3 regions of the Bradyrhizobium sp. CIAT3101 genome follow, and region 3 is predicted to be linked to each of the others. Evidence: riboswitches for the same ligand, from Rfam matches in the RefSeq annotation. Region 3 holds a riboswitch; each other region holds the start of a gene.

Evidence for each region. Region 3 has a riboswitch for cobalamin ahead of QA645_RS28610 (TonB-dependent receptor). Riboswitches for the same ligand answer to the same signal wherever they lie in the genome.
Region 1: another riboswitch for cobalamin. It lies ahead of metE (5-methyltetrahydropteroyltriglutamate--homocysteine S-methyltransferase); the one in region 3 lies ahead of QA645_RS28610 (TonB-dependent receptor).
Region 2: another riboswitch for cobalamin. It lies ahead of QA645_RS38580 (ribonucleoside-diphosphate reductase subunit alpha); the one in region 3 lies ahead of QA645_RS28610 (TonB-dependent receptor).

What each region holds. Positions count from the first base shown of each region.
Region 1 covers NZ_CP121634.1:8,261,147-8,265,417, forward strand. Annotated here, with positions in the region: gene QA645_RS38600 (TauD/TfdA family dioxygenase) at 1-888, opposite strand, end outside; cobalamin riboswitch at 1,666-1,891, shown strand; gene metE (5-methyltetrahydropteroyltriglutamate--homocysteine S-methyltransferase) at 1,969-4,271, shown strand, end outside.
Region 2 covers NZ_CP121634.1:8,250,676-8,254,946, reverse strand. Annotated here, with positions in the region: gene QA645_RS38580 (ribonucleoside-diphosphate reductase subunit alpha) at 1-1,937, opposite strand, end outside; cobalamin riboswitch at 2,058-2,272, opposite strand; gene QA645_RS38575 (HAD hydrolase-like protein) at 2,960-3,640, shown strand; gene QA645_RS38570 (extracellular solute-binding protein) at 4,081-4,271, shown strand, end outside.
Region 3 covers NZ_CP121634.1:6,037,552-6,041,822, reverse strand. Annotated here, with positions in the region: gene cobF (precorrin-6A synthase (deacetylating)) at 1-236, shown strand, start outside; gene cobT (nicotinate-nucleotide--dimethylbenzimidazole phosphoribosyltransferase) at 247-1,299, shown strand; gene QA645_RS28615 (histidine phosphatase family protein) at 1,296-1,868, opposite strand; cobalamin riboswitch at 1,941-2,143, shown strand; gene QA645_RS28610 (TonB-dependent receptor) at 2,260-4,271, shown strand, end outside.

The DNA of each region.
Region 1 (4,271 bases), 2.2 Mb from region 3:
TGTTACGCTGCTTTTTCCATCGATGCCGACGGGTACTTCGCCGGCAACGGTTGCGCGACGAACGACGCGATGCTGGTCGCCGTAGTCGTTCACCGCATAATGTTGCGTGGCGCGATTGTCCCACATTGCTACATCGCCTTCCTTCCAGCGCCAGCGCACTGTGTTTTCGAGCGCCGTGATATGAGACTGAAATAGATCAAATAATTTCTGGCCGTCGTATTTCGGAACACCAACGAAATTTTGCACCAGAGCGCCAAGCACTAGCGCGCGCTCGCCGGTCTCGGGATGCACGCGCACGACAGGATGCTCAGTCTGATAGATCGTTCTAGTGAAGATTTCGTCCAAATGCTTTTTGTCGAGCTCGCTGACGCGGGCCAATATTGCGTAGTCGAAGGCGTTGCTGTGAACGGCCCAAAGCTTGTCTGCAAGACGCTGCAGCGGCGGTGCTAGGTCAAGATATGCCGTCACGGTGTTTGACCAGACCGTATCGCCACCGAATGGTGGAATCACTAGGCTTCGTAGTACCGCAATTTTGGGGTAGGCATCGACGAAGGTTCCGTCGGTGTGCCACAAGTCGGCGCGGCTACCGGCGCGGGCGGAATCAAGCTCGATGATTGACGCCGTACCTTTGATCGCACCGAGCGTCGGATGAGGTGCCAGCTTCCCGAAGCGAAGGGCAAAGCGCTCTTGCTCGGCATCGTCGAGGTGTCCCTGGTCTCGGAAGAAGATGACCTTGTGCTCCAATAGTAACTCATTGATCGAGCCGATCGTCTGCTCCGGCAAACCGCCCGATAGCTTGACGTTGCGGATTTCTGCGCCGAGGCGCGCAGCGCATTTGACGATGTCGCCGCGAGGAACATCGCAATCCGACAAGACCGTATAAGTCATGGCTCCAAATCTCCAATTTGGCGGTTTCCGCTAAACTCGACTAGAGCTGTCGAACGCCAACTGCCGACCGCATAGCGGAATGCGTCAGATTCCTAGTGACAGCGCCGAGTTGGAGCTTGCGCTCCTGAAGCAACCTCGGACTTGTTGGTGCGACTCCGCTAAGGCTTAGTGCGGCTCTAAAGTTGACGTGGTCTATCAGTACGTTCAATTGCCAGAACTGGTAGTTGACCAATGCAAGAGCGCCTTGTCCTTTAAGCGATTGAGGTCTCGTCCGCTGCTGAAGGAACAAGAAAACTATTCGTATGGAAAAAGCGGTGGGAGGGGCGCAGAGATCGGTTCACATGGCCCTTTGAAGCTATCCGTGATGCTGCGCAAAATGCTGCAAACCGCAGTAGTGACGGCGAAGTGACAAGAGAGGGAAGTCTCTTCACTTCCTCTCGACTCGAGCCCAGAGACGAGGCGCCAGGGAGTGCTGTCCGAGATTCTGTCCCTTTGACGGTCCGTACGATTTGCGCGCACAGCGGTGGCGTTCAAGGCCAGGAGCTGCACGATACATCTAGCCAATAACAGCATAGCGGGGCCGAAAGCGGTTAGGACCATTTATAGCGCGCGATCGCACGTGACGGCGTGACGGCCACCTCTTCGTTCGGGTGGAAAGGCGCGCAGAGCTTCACATCACGATTGTTCGGTGACCTCGATGGCTCAATCGTTAGACCGTCGGGCTTGCCGATGCCGCAGCAAAGACGATCTCAGGGTTGACGTATCGCTTCTTCTGCAGATAATCGGAGGCGTCGAGGTTCTCCAGCTCTCACTCGATCTGGAGCTAAGAGGGAAGCCGGTGCGCTCTTGATCCGCTCAGGATTGAAGTAATGCCGGCGCTGCCCCCGCAACTGTAAGCGGCGAGCTCGCATCCAAACGTGTCACTGAAGCAGAAGCTTCGGGAAGGCGGGATGCAGGCGATGACCCGCGAGCCAGGAGACCTGCCCCGACAACATATTCGTCCACGGGCGGGGTGTCCGGTGGTACGCCTAGTGCGTTTCCGCCATGGCCTTTGCCCCCACACACAATGGGGTTAAAGCTATGTCTCTTCTCTCACTTCCTGTCGCAACCCTCGGCACGCCGCGTATCGGACCGCGCCGTGAGCTCAAGCTGGCGCTCGAAGCCTACTGGGCCGGTAAGATCAGCACCTCGCAGCTTCTTGAAGCAGCGGCGGGTCTTCGTGTCGCCAATTGGGCACGTCAGAAGTCGCTGGGCGTCAGTGTCATCCCATCAAATGACTTTTCGCTTTATGACCAGGTTCTCGATACGAGCGTCATGGTTGGCGCCATTCCCGAGATGTATGGCTGGGACGGCGGGCCGGTCTCGCTGCAGACCTATTTCGCCATGGCACGAGGCTCGCAAGATAAGGAACAAGGCGCGAGCCGCGGTCAAGCTCGAGCTCATGGCGCCGCTGCGCAGGAGATGACTAAGTGGTTCGATACCAACTACCACTACATGGTGCCCGAATTCCATAAGGGACAGACCTTCAGGCTCTCCTCCCGCAAACCGATCGAGGAATATGAGGAGGCGAAAGCCCTTGGCTATCAAACGCGTCCTGTCTTGGTCGGACCGGTCACCTTCCTGAAGCTCGGCAAGAGTGCCGATCCGACATTTGATCCGATTTCGCTGCTCGAGAGCCTCGTACCCGTCTATGTCGAGGTGCTCAAGGAACTGGCGAAACGTGGAGCCGAGTGGGTCCAGCTTGATGAGCCCTATCTGGTGCTTGATCTCGACGAGACGACGCGGCGTGCGGTCCAGCGTGCCTATGGACGTCTTGCTGAGGAGGTCCCTGGCATCAAAATCATGCTTACGACTTATTTCGGAGCGATCGGCGACAATCTGGCGACCGCTCTGGGACTGCCTGTGGCCGGGTTGCACGTGGATCTTGTCCGCGCTCCCCAGCAATTGAGCCAAATTGAAATCAGCGCCCGCGCGGACCTCGTGGTTTCGCTCGGCGTCATCGACGGCCGCAACGTGTGGCGCTCGAACCTCTTTGCACTGGTTGAGCGGCTCAAGCCTTTCATTGCAAAGTTCGGCAAGGATCGCGTGCAACTCGCCCCGTCTTGCTCGCTCTTGCATGTCCCAATCGACGTTCAGCTCGAGACCGATATCGATTCGGATGTGAAGAGGTGGCTTGCCTTCTCGGTGCAGAAGATCGACGAGCTCGCGGCCTTGGGGAAAGCACTCGCAGGCGACGGAAGCGCCATTGCCGCGCTTTCCGAATCAGACCGTGCAGCGAAGGCTCGCCGGGCATCACCGAAGATCCATAACAGGGTTGTCACACAGCGGGCGGCGGCGATTGACGAGGCTATGTGCCGTCGCAACAGCGCTTTTACGACCCGTGCCGAGGTTCAGCGCAAGCGTTTCGGCCTGCCGCTGTTTCCCACGACAACAATCGGCTCGTTCCCACAGACCGCGCAGGTACGCAACGCCCGCTCCGCGCGTGCCCAGGGACAGTTGACAAAGGCGGAATATGAACAATTCCTGAAAGAGGAAACGGCTCGCGCCGTCCTTTGGCAGGAGGAGATTGGGCTCGACGTTCTTGTTCACGGCGAGTTCGAGCGCAACGATATGGTCCAGTATTTCGCTGAACAGCTTTCCGGCTTCGTGTTTACAAAGCATGGCTGGGTGCAATCTTACGGCTCACGTTACGTTCGTCCGCCGATTCTGTTCGGCGATGTCTCGCGGCCGAAGCCGATGACCATCGAATGGTGGCGCTACGCGCAGTCCCTAACCAGAAAGCCGATGAAGGCCATGCTTACGGGGCCGGTGACGATCCTAAATTGGTCGTTTGTCCGTGACGATATTCCGCGGAGCGAGGCCTGCCGTCAGATCGCGCTCGCCATCCGTGATGAGGTCGCCGAACTGGAAAGAGCCGGCGCAACCATGATCCAAATCGATGAGGCCGCACTACGCGAAGGTTTGCCTCTCCGCCGCTCCGATTGGAAGTCTTATCTCGACTGGGCAGTGGAGAGCTTCCGCCTCTGTTCCTCCGGTGTTGCCGATGCGACACAGATCCATACCCACATGTGCTATTCGGAGTTCAACGCCATCATCGATGCAATTGCCGCGATGGACGCAGATGTCATCTCGATCGAAACGTCCCGTTCTAAGATGGAGCTGCTCGACGCATTCACTGCCTTCAAATACCCAAACGACATCGGCCCTGGCGTCTACGACATCCACTCGCCTCGCGTTCCCGAGGCTGCTGAGATGGCGGATCTCATCGCGCGAGCTCGCCAACGACTGTCGGATTCGCAGCTCTGGATCAATCCGGATTGCGGCCTAAAGACCCGCAAATGGACCGAAGTCCGTCCGGCGCTCGTCAACATGGTTGCGGCGGC
Region 2 (4,271 bases), 2.2 Mb from region 3:
ATGGTGTATAAGTTAATGTCGATGACGTTGTCGAGCATCCGCACAGCGGTCCTAACCGTCCGCTTCAGCTTGGCATGGTCGACCCCGTCGGCGCCGACATGACTAAGCAGATTGACGGAGCCGAGATTGCAAACGGCGACCTCATCGGCCGAAGTGTTTAGCGTGATCTCGGTGCAAAGATTCGAGGAATGGATCACGCCCATGTGGCGCTGTGGCGAGCGCAGGTTGCAGGGGTCTTTGAAGGTAATCCAGGGATGGCCGGTTTCGAACAACATGGTCAACATGCGACGCCAAAGGTCGGTGGCGCGCACTGTTTTAAAGAGGCGCATGCCGCCGGCCTTCGCTCTCGCTTCATAGGCCTCGTAGGCCGTCCTGAATGTCTCGCCGTAGAGATCATGCAAGTCTGGCGTCTCGTCCGGCGAGAACAGCGTCCACTCGCCGTCGGCATCGACGCGCTGCATGAACAGGTCCGGCACCCAGTTCGCGGTGTTCATGTCGTGGGTGCGGCGGCGGTCGTCGCCTGTGTTCTTGCGAAGATCGAGGAATTCCTCGATGTCGAGGTGCCAGGTTTCAAGGTAAGCGCAGACCGCGCCCTTGCGCTTTCCACCCTGGTTGACGGCGATCGCGGTGTCGTTGGCAACTTTGAGGAACGGGATGATGCCCTGGCTCTCGCCATTGGTGCCCTTGATGTGAGCGCCTAAGCCGCGAACTGGCGTCCAGTCATTGCCGAGGCCACCCGAATATTTGGCGAGCAACGCATTGTCCTTGATCGATTTGAAAATGCCGTCGAGATTATCGGCGACGGTGGTGAGAAAGCAGGACGACAACTGCGGATGCAGCGTGCCAGAATTGAACAGGGTGGGTGTCGAGGCCATAAAGTCGAAAGATGACAATAGATCGTAGAACTCGATCGCCTTTGCCTCGCGATCGATCTCGCGCAGCGCCAGCCCCATCGCAACCCGCATGAAGAAAGCCTGCGGCAGTTCGATCCGTTTGCCGTGCTGATGCAGGAAGTAGCGGTCGTAAAGCGTCTGAAGTCCGAGGAACTGGAAGTTCAGGTCGCGTTCCGGCTTCAGCGCCGCCGCTATGCTGTGGAGATCGAAGCGGGCGAGTTCGGGATCGAGCAGCTCGGCGGCGATCCCGACTTTCACATAGGTCGGAAAGTATTCAGCATAGCGCGTCGCCATGTCCGCTTGCGAGGCCGACGTCGCAACGCCATGAACGCGCGAGAGTACCTCGCCGCGGAGCTTGTCGAGCAGCAAACGGGCGCTGACGTAAGCATAGTTTGGCTCGTGCTCGACCAGCGTGCGTGCTGCCATGATCAAAGCCTGCGCTAGCTCGTCCTGGCTGATGCCGTCGTAGAGATTGCGGGTGGTCTCTGCCAGCACCGGCTTCACAGCGACGCCATCGAGGCCGGCGCAGGCTTCGCCGATGATCAGCGCGAGGCGACTGGTATCCAGCCCGACACGCGAACCATCCGCCAACGTGACGTGAAGGGTCGAATCGCTGGCGGGCGTCGGCTGCGCGGCTGCCTCCTGGGCTCGCTGACGCGTGCGCTCTTCGCGATACAACACATAGGCGCGTGCGACCTTGTGGTTCTCACTACGCATCAAGGCGAGTTCGACCCGATCCTGAACATCCTCGATGTGGAAGGTGCGTCCTTCGCTGGCGCGCCGCATCAGCGCGGTGACGACCTCGGCGGTCAATTGCTCAACGCTCTCATGCACGCGGCGCGAGGCGGTTGCCGTGGTGCCTTCGACGGCCAGAAAGGCCTTGGTCATGGCCACCGCAATCTTGGCAGAGTCAAACGGGGTCACCTTGCCGTTGCGGCGGATGATCTGCATGGCCGGCTCGCTGGAAGCACCCGCAAGTGACTGTGGACGGAAGTGGATGATGGGTGCGGATGCGGTGTCCGCGTCATGTAGGTTCAGTGACATCAATAGGCCCCGTGATGCGTGTTGTGTTTGAACGGGGCTGTAGGCAAGGGCGCTGCAAAAACGCCGGCACTGGAGGTGCCGAACAGTGCATGCAAGCGACCGCCGGGACACCCCGCCCGTGGACGTTCTGATCATCACGGCAGGTCTCCTGGCTCGCAGGTCGTTGCACTTCCTGTCTTCCCGGCGCAGTCGCACCAGTGACGTCGTTCGGAAGCAGCTCGCTGCTGACAGTTGCGGGGGCAGCGCCGGAATTCCGCGCGCAAGGCGCAGTTCACCGGCTTCCCTCTTAGCCACTAGATCTTGCAATCAAGTGGACCGTGATGCCGATATGTAGTGACTCTCGGGACGCGCTGTCAACAGCTGATGAACGTACCGGCGCGGATTTGCTTGTGGAGTGCTGAAATCTCAGGGGCTTCTGCTTCTGACCTCTCTTGATTCCGATGGGCGTTGTCATCGACACCGAGAGAGCGGCCAGGCTTGCGCAGCCGCGTTAGCGAGTCGGCCACGAATTTGGCTCTCTCCTTTCTAGGACAGTGAAGTTTGGAAGGACTCCGTCCGGTTAGCCTTTGCTATTTAGTACCGATGTCGCGTTCCAGACAATGTGTTGCGACTTCGACGAGTTGTGAGCAATGCCGCTTCACAAGACTGTCGTGTTTTTCGGGTGATGACCGGTGAGATGGGTCGAGTCACTTTGTTTGTGCAGTGGTACGACGCTTGCTTAAGATCGTCAGACGATGTGTTCACGTAGCCTATGCCGAACTTATCCTCGCGCAGAGGCTGCGCTCCTCAACAAGAAGATTATCATGTCGGATGTTTCCCGCTCGTTTCTCTCACGCTAACCCGTATCCCATCTGCCCTTCCTAGTTCTCGTATCGTCGCTAACGTGCAAGCATGATGGTATCGATCTCTCATCATCCACGTTCGAGATGCTAACGGCAGAAGGGCAGAAGCGTGCGAATAGAATCTTGCGGAATTCAACGGCGGATCTTCCCTATGCGCAATCCACTCCTGAAAGTCGAATCATGAAACCTGCTCTTGTATTCGATTGGAATGGCACGTTGCTCGACGATGCGCACGTGCTACTACAGACGACGAATACAATACTGGATCGCTTTGGTCGCAGAACTATCGATATGGCTACGTTTCGCGACCACTGCGATGTCCCGCTTTCTATCCTCTATCGCAGTCTGGGAATGTCGGACTCGGAAATTGCCGACATGGATCGAGATGCGGGTGCAATGTTTCACGACACCTACGAACATTTTGCGGGCAAAACTGATCTGCGCGAAGGCGCTCGTAGAATTCTGGAAATCGCGCGCCAGCAAGACGCTTCGTCCATCATCGTGAGTAACCATATCGCTGAGCCTCTCCGATCGCAATTGCGAAGGCTTGGAATTAATGACTACATTAATGAGGTGATCGCTTTTGAAAGCCGCGCCACGCAGTTCAAGTCAATGACCAAAGGGGAGCGGCTTCGTCGCTATATTCAAGAGAATGACATCAAGCCTTCGGCGACCTTTATCATCGGCGATATGCCAGTCGAAACGAATATTGCTCGCGACCTCGGGCTCATAAGCGTATCCATTACCGGCGGATTTGTCTCCGATTCGCGATTGCAGGCAGCAGAACCGGACTACATCATTCGCAGCCATCACGAGCTGTTGCCGATTCTGCAGGGGCATGGCTTTTTCCGGGATGCATAAGCGATAATCAAAGAACAATACCTGTTGTCCTGTTGGAGCGATGCCGCATGCGCCGTCACTAGGCTGAGAATGCCACGACCGGCGCGTTATAGAGCGTCGCGTTTATTGTAGCGGCTAGGAATGGAATTGAACTATTCTGCCGGTTTTCTCGCGGCAGGGCTGCGCGAGTTCGCGCACTTGGGCCATTCCGGTTGATGACATTCCGGGCCGCCTATCAGCCGGTTCGCCACGATGACGGTCCGGCACCGAGAGCTACCGCCGCGCCTACCGATCCAAGACGTAGTTGGCTCGTCATTCTCACATTACCCAAACTTACCCAATCTTCGTCTGGAAAGGCCGCTTACGGCTGATAGCGGCGGCTAGCCTTCACGCTGCTGCGGCCTCTGCAAGAGGAGAGGCACGTGGGTTTGTGGGCCAAAGAGCCCATATCGGAGGGGAACATGCTAAGGACACTCGCCGTTTTGCGCGGCCATTCGGCCAATTTTATCAAGAAAGCTCTTATCTGCTCCATGCTTTTGGCCGGAGCGGCCATCACCCAAGCTAATGCGGACGACATCAACTGGCGCCAATTCGAAGGCACATCGATCGTCTGGGCCTACGACATTCATCCCTATGCCGATGCGGTCGCGGC
Region 3 (4,271 bases):
GCTGGCCAGTGGGCGTCGATACGGTCGTCGTGATGCTCGACGGCGGCACGGCGTTCCAGTCGCTCGATCCGGCCGGACTTCACATCTGGTGGGGCGCCTATCTCGGCATGGCCGATCAGATCATCATGTCCGGCCGGCTCACCGAGGTCGGCCCGCGCATCGTTGCCGCACGACACGAGGCGCGCGAGCGGCATGGCTGGATCATGGACAGTTACATTCTCAAGCGCAGGCCGTAAGCGAGGCAGCATGCTCCCTGAATGGGTCACCCGGAAATGCCCCGAGATCTCCGTTGCGCATCGCGATGCGGCGATCGCGCGACAGACACAACTGACAAAGCCGACCGGCGCGCTTGGGCGGCTCGAGCAGCTTGCGATCGAGCTTGCCGGCTTGCAGGCGACTGAACGCCCTCGCGCCGCGCGCGTGCCGATCATCATCTTTGCCGGCGATCACGGCATCGTCTCGCAGGGCGTGTCGGCCTATCCGCAGGCCGTCACCATCGCGATGATGGCGAATTTTGCTTCGGGCGGCGCCGCGATCTCGGTGCTGGCGCGCGAGCTCGGTTCGAGCCTCGAAGTGGTCGACGCCGGAACGCTGGCACAAGAGGCGATGCCTGATATCGTCACCGACAAGCCACGCCCTGGCACGCGCGATTTCAGCGTCGAAGCTGCGCTCACGCCGGCGGAGCTGGCGTTCGCCTTCGAGGCGGGACAGCGCGCAGTGGTGCGGGCGAAGGCCGATCAGCCCGATCTCCTGATCTTCGGCGAGATGGGTATCGGCAACACCACGACCTCGGCGGCGATCGCCGCGAGCCTGCTCGGCGTCGCTGCCGAGGAAATTGCGGGCCACGGCACCGGCGTGGATGCGGCGGGCCGTGCGCACAAAGCGCGGGTGATCGATGGGGCGATCGCGCGTCATGGCGTTACGGGTGCGGCGCCCGAGAAGATCCTGTGCGCCGTCGGTGGCCTCGAGATCGCGGCGATCTCGGGCGCGATCATAGCGGCTGCGCAGGCGCGCATTCCCGTGCTGATCGATGGTTTTATCGTGTCGGTCGCGGCGCTCGCGGCGGTGCGGCTCAATCCGTCGTGCCAACCGTTCCTGCTGCCGTCGCATCAATCGGCGGAGCAGGGGCACCGGCTGGTGCTGCGCGCGCTGAACGTGCAGCCGCTGATCAGCCTCGATCTCAGGCTTGGCGAGGGATCGGGCGCTGCGATCGCGCTGCCGCTGGTGCGCTCGGCCTGTAGCCTTCACAACGACATGGCGACGTTCGCACAGGCCAACGTCCCGGACCGGCCGTCCTAGGCCACGCGCTGATTGACCGAGACGACGCGCCAGCCGGTCGCGAGCCGGTCGATCCGGGTCAGCGACAGCGGATCGACGACGAAGCGCAAGGCCGCGTGCGGCGTCAGATCCAGCGCGATGCACAACGCGGCGCGGATGGTGCCGGAATGCACGATCAGCGCTGCCTGACGAGCGACGATCCGCGCAAGGCCCAACCGCACGCGCGCGACTTGTTCTTCAAAGCTCTCGCCGCCGGGCGGCCGCCCGCACGCCGGATCGCTCCAGAATTGCGCATAGGCCTCGCCGCCGTTCGCTGCGAGCTCGTCATGGCGCCGGCCGGTCCAGTCGCCGAAATCCTGCTCGCTGAATTCGGGCAGCAGGTCAGGCTCGAGCCCCAGCGCGCGCGCCGTCTCGGCCGTGCGTCGCGAAGGGCTCGCATAGCTCGCCGCATCCCGTGGCAAGCACCGTCGTAGCTTCTCGAGCTGCACGCGATCGCCGAGATCTGCGGGCGCGTCGGCGGCGTGGATCGTCCCCTTGACGCCCTCGACCGGCGCATGCCGGATCAGCCAGAGGAAGGTCTCGCCTTCCATGCTTATCTCCAAAGAAGTTGGTCGCTGTGGCAATAACGCCGCAGCTTGTACATTGACTCTGTCTTGATCGTAACCCTAGATGACTTTGACGGTTTCCCCGAGAGGGGATGAAAAGGGAATGCGGTGCGGGGACATGGTCCCCAATGCCGCAGCTGCCCCCGCAACTGTAAGCGGTGAATCCTTCGTCACAAGCCACTGGGTCCTCGGTCCCGGGAAGGCGACGAAGCGGTCACGACCCGCGAGCCAGGAGACCTGCCGTCAGCCGTGGTCACACGCGAAGATGTCGGTCGGGGAGTACAGACATTCGGCTTCATCGGAGGGCTTACCAGCCGGAAGATGGGACCTTGGTTCGCGGTGACGTGCCACTGACGTCACACCGAGGTCCAAGACCGTGTCTTCCATCCGTATTGTACGATCACGCCGTTTCCTGCTGGCGTCCGCCGCTCTCACATCTTTTGCCGCCACCGACATGTCAGCTGCCTTGGCGCAGCAGGCTCGCGAGCCCCTGCCTGCGGTGGAGGTCTCGCCGCCGCAATCCCGTCAGCAGGCCAAGCCGGGCGGCCGGGACGCGGCAAGCGCACGCCGCACGGCCGCACGCAGGCCCGCCGCGGCAGCGGCCGCGCCAAAGCCGGTCGTGCCGAACGCCACAGTGCCGACACCGCTCAACAGCAATGCGGTCGCCGAGAGCGCCTCGCGTCTCGGCCTGACCGTGCGCGAGACCCCCGCGACCGTCGAGGTGATCTCGGCCGAAACCATCCGCGAGCAGGGCTACCGCACCGTCTCCGACGTCGCCCAGGGCGCGGTTGGCGTCACCGCCGGCGACAATCCGTCCGAGCCGTCGGCCTTCTCGATGCGCGGCTTCACCAACAGCCAAATCAACACGCTCTACAACGGCATCAAGATCGGCCCGCAGAACATGACCTCGCGGGTCATGGATACGGCCAATCTCGAAGCCGTCGAATTTTTGAAAGGCCCGGCCTCGCTGATCTCGGGCGAGGGTGCCGCCGGCGGCGCCATCAACTTCGTCACCAAGCAGCCGCACACGGGTGCGATCCAGAACGAAGCCGACTTCTCCTATGACTCCCTGAACTCGTTCCGCGCGCATTACGGCTCCGGTGGCAGCACCAACGTCCAGGGGCTGGACTATCGCTTCGACATCAGCCGCTCCTCGCTCAACGGCTTTGCCGACGACACCAACACCAAGACGCTCGACGTCTCCGGCCAGCTCAACTACCGGATCTCCGACAGCCTTAAGGTGTGGGGTGCGATCGAGTACCGCGAGGACCGCTCAAAAGCCTATTGGGGCGCGCCGCTGGTGCCGGTCGCCTTCAGCGGCTCGCACGCCACGGCAGGAATCGTCTCCGGCACCTATGTGTCGGATTTCACTAAATCGAACCTCGGTGCAATTACGATCGACGATCGCACCTTCAACACCAACTACAACGTCCTCGATAACCGCAACGTAGCGCAAGAGGTCTGGCTGCGTGGCGGCTTTGAGTTGAAACTGGCGCCTGACCTGACGCTGAAGAGCCAGGCCTATGGTTACGGCGCCGAGCGCAGCTGGTTCAATAACGAGGTCGAGGCGTTTGATTCCACAAAAAACCAGGTTTATCGCGAGCGCTTCTATGTTGCGCACAGCCAGCGCCTTGTCGGTAACATCACCGACCTGGTCTGGGACGCCAATATCGCGGGCTTCGACAATCGCATGGTCACGACGCTGTCGTCGAGCTATCTCGACTTCGTCAGGCCGGGTTCCGCAACTTTTCCGAATGATTTCGTCTCGCTGGTCGATCCCGATCGCGGCTTCTACGGCACGCTCCTGACCAAGCAGCAGACCGCGCGTATCGACAACGAGGCGCTGTCGTTCGAGGACCGGCTGAAGTTGACGCGGACCTTCTCGTTGATCGGCGGCCTGCGCGTCGAACATATCGGGCTCGATCGCAACTCGACCGACCAGTTCGGTCTGGAGAATGCAGGCTTTCCGTTCTCGAAATCATGGGCGCCCGTCACCGGCCGCATCGGCTACACCTGGGAGGCCGTGCCCGGCCTGACCTTCTTCAGTCAGTACGCCACCGGCGCCGACATCTCGGCCAACAACATCTTCCTGCTCTTGCCCACCCAGAACCTGGATCTCACGACCGCGCGCACCTATGAGACCGGCGTCAAGCACGTGTTGTGGGACAACAGGGCGGAGTGGTCGTTCTCGGCCTACGACATCGTGCGCAAGAACGTCTACGCGGCAGCCGGCGGCCAGACGCTCAACATCGCGGGACGGCAGGAATCGAAAGGTGTCGAGCTTGCCGGGGCGATCCGTCCGATCGAGTCTCTGCGGCTCTGGGGCAACATCGCCTATGTCGATGCGCGCTATGCCGACTATGATTTCGCCGGCGGCTCGTTCTCGGG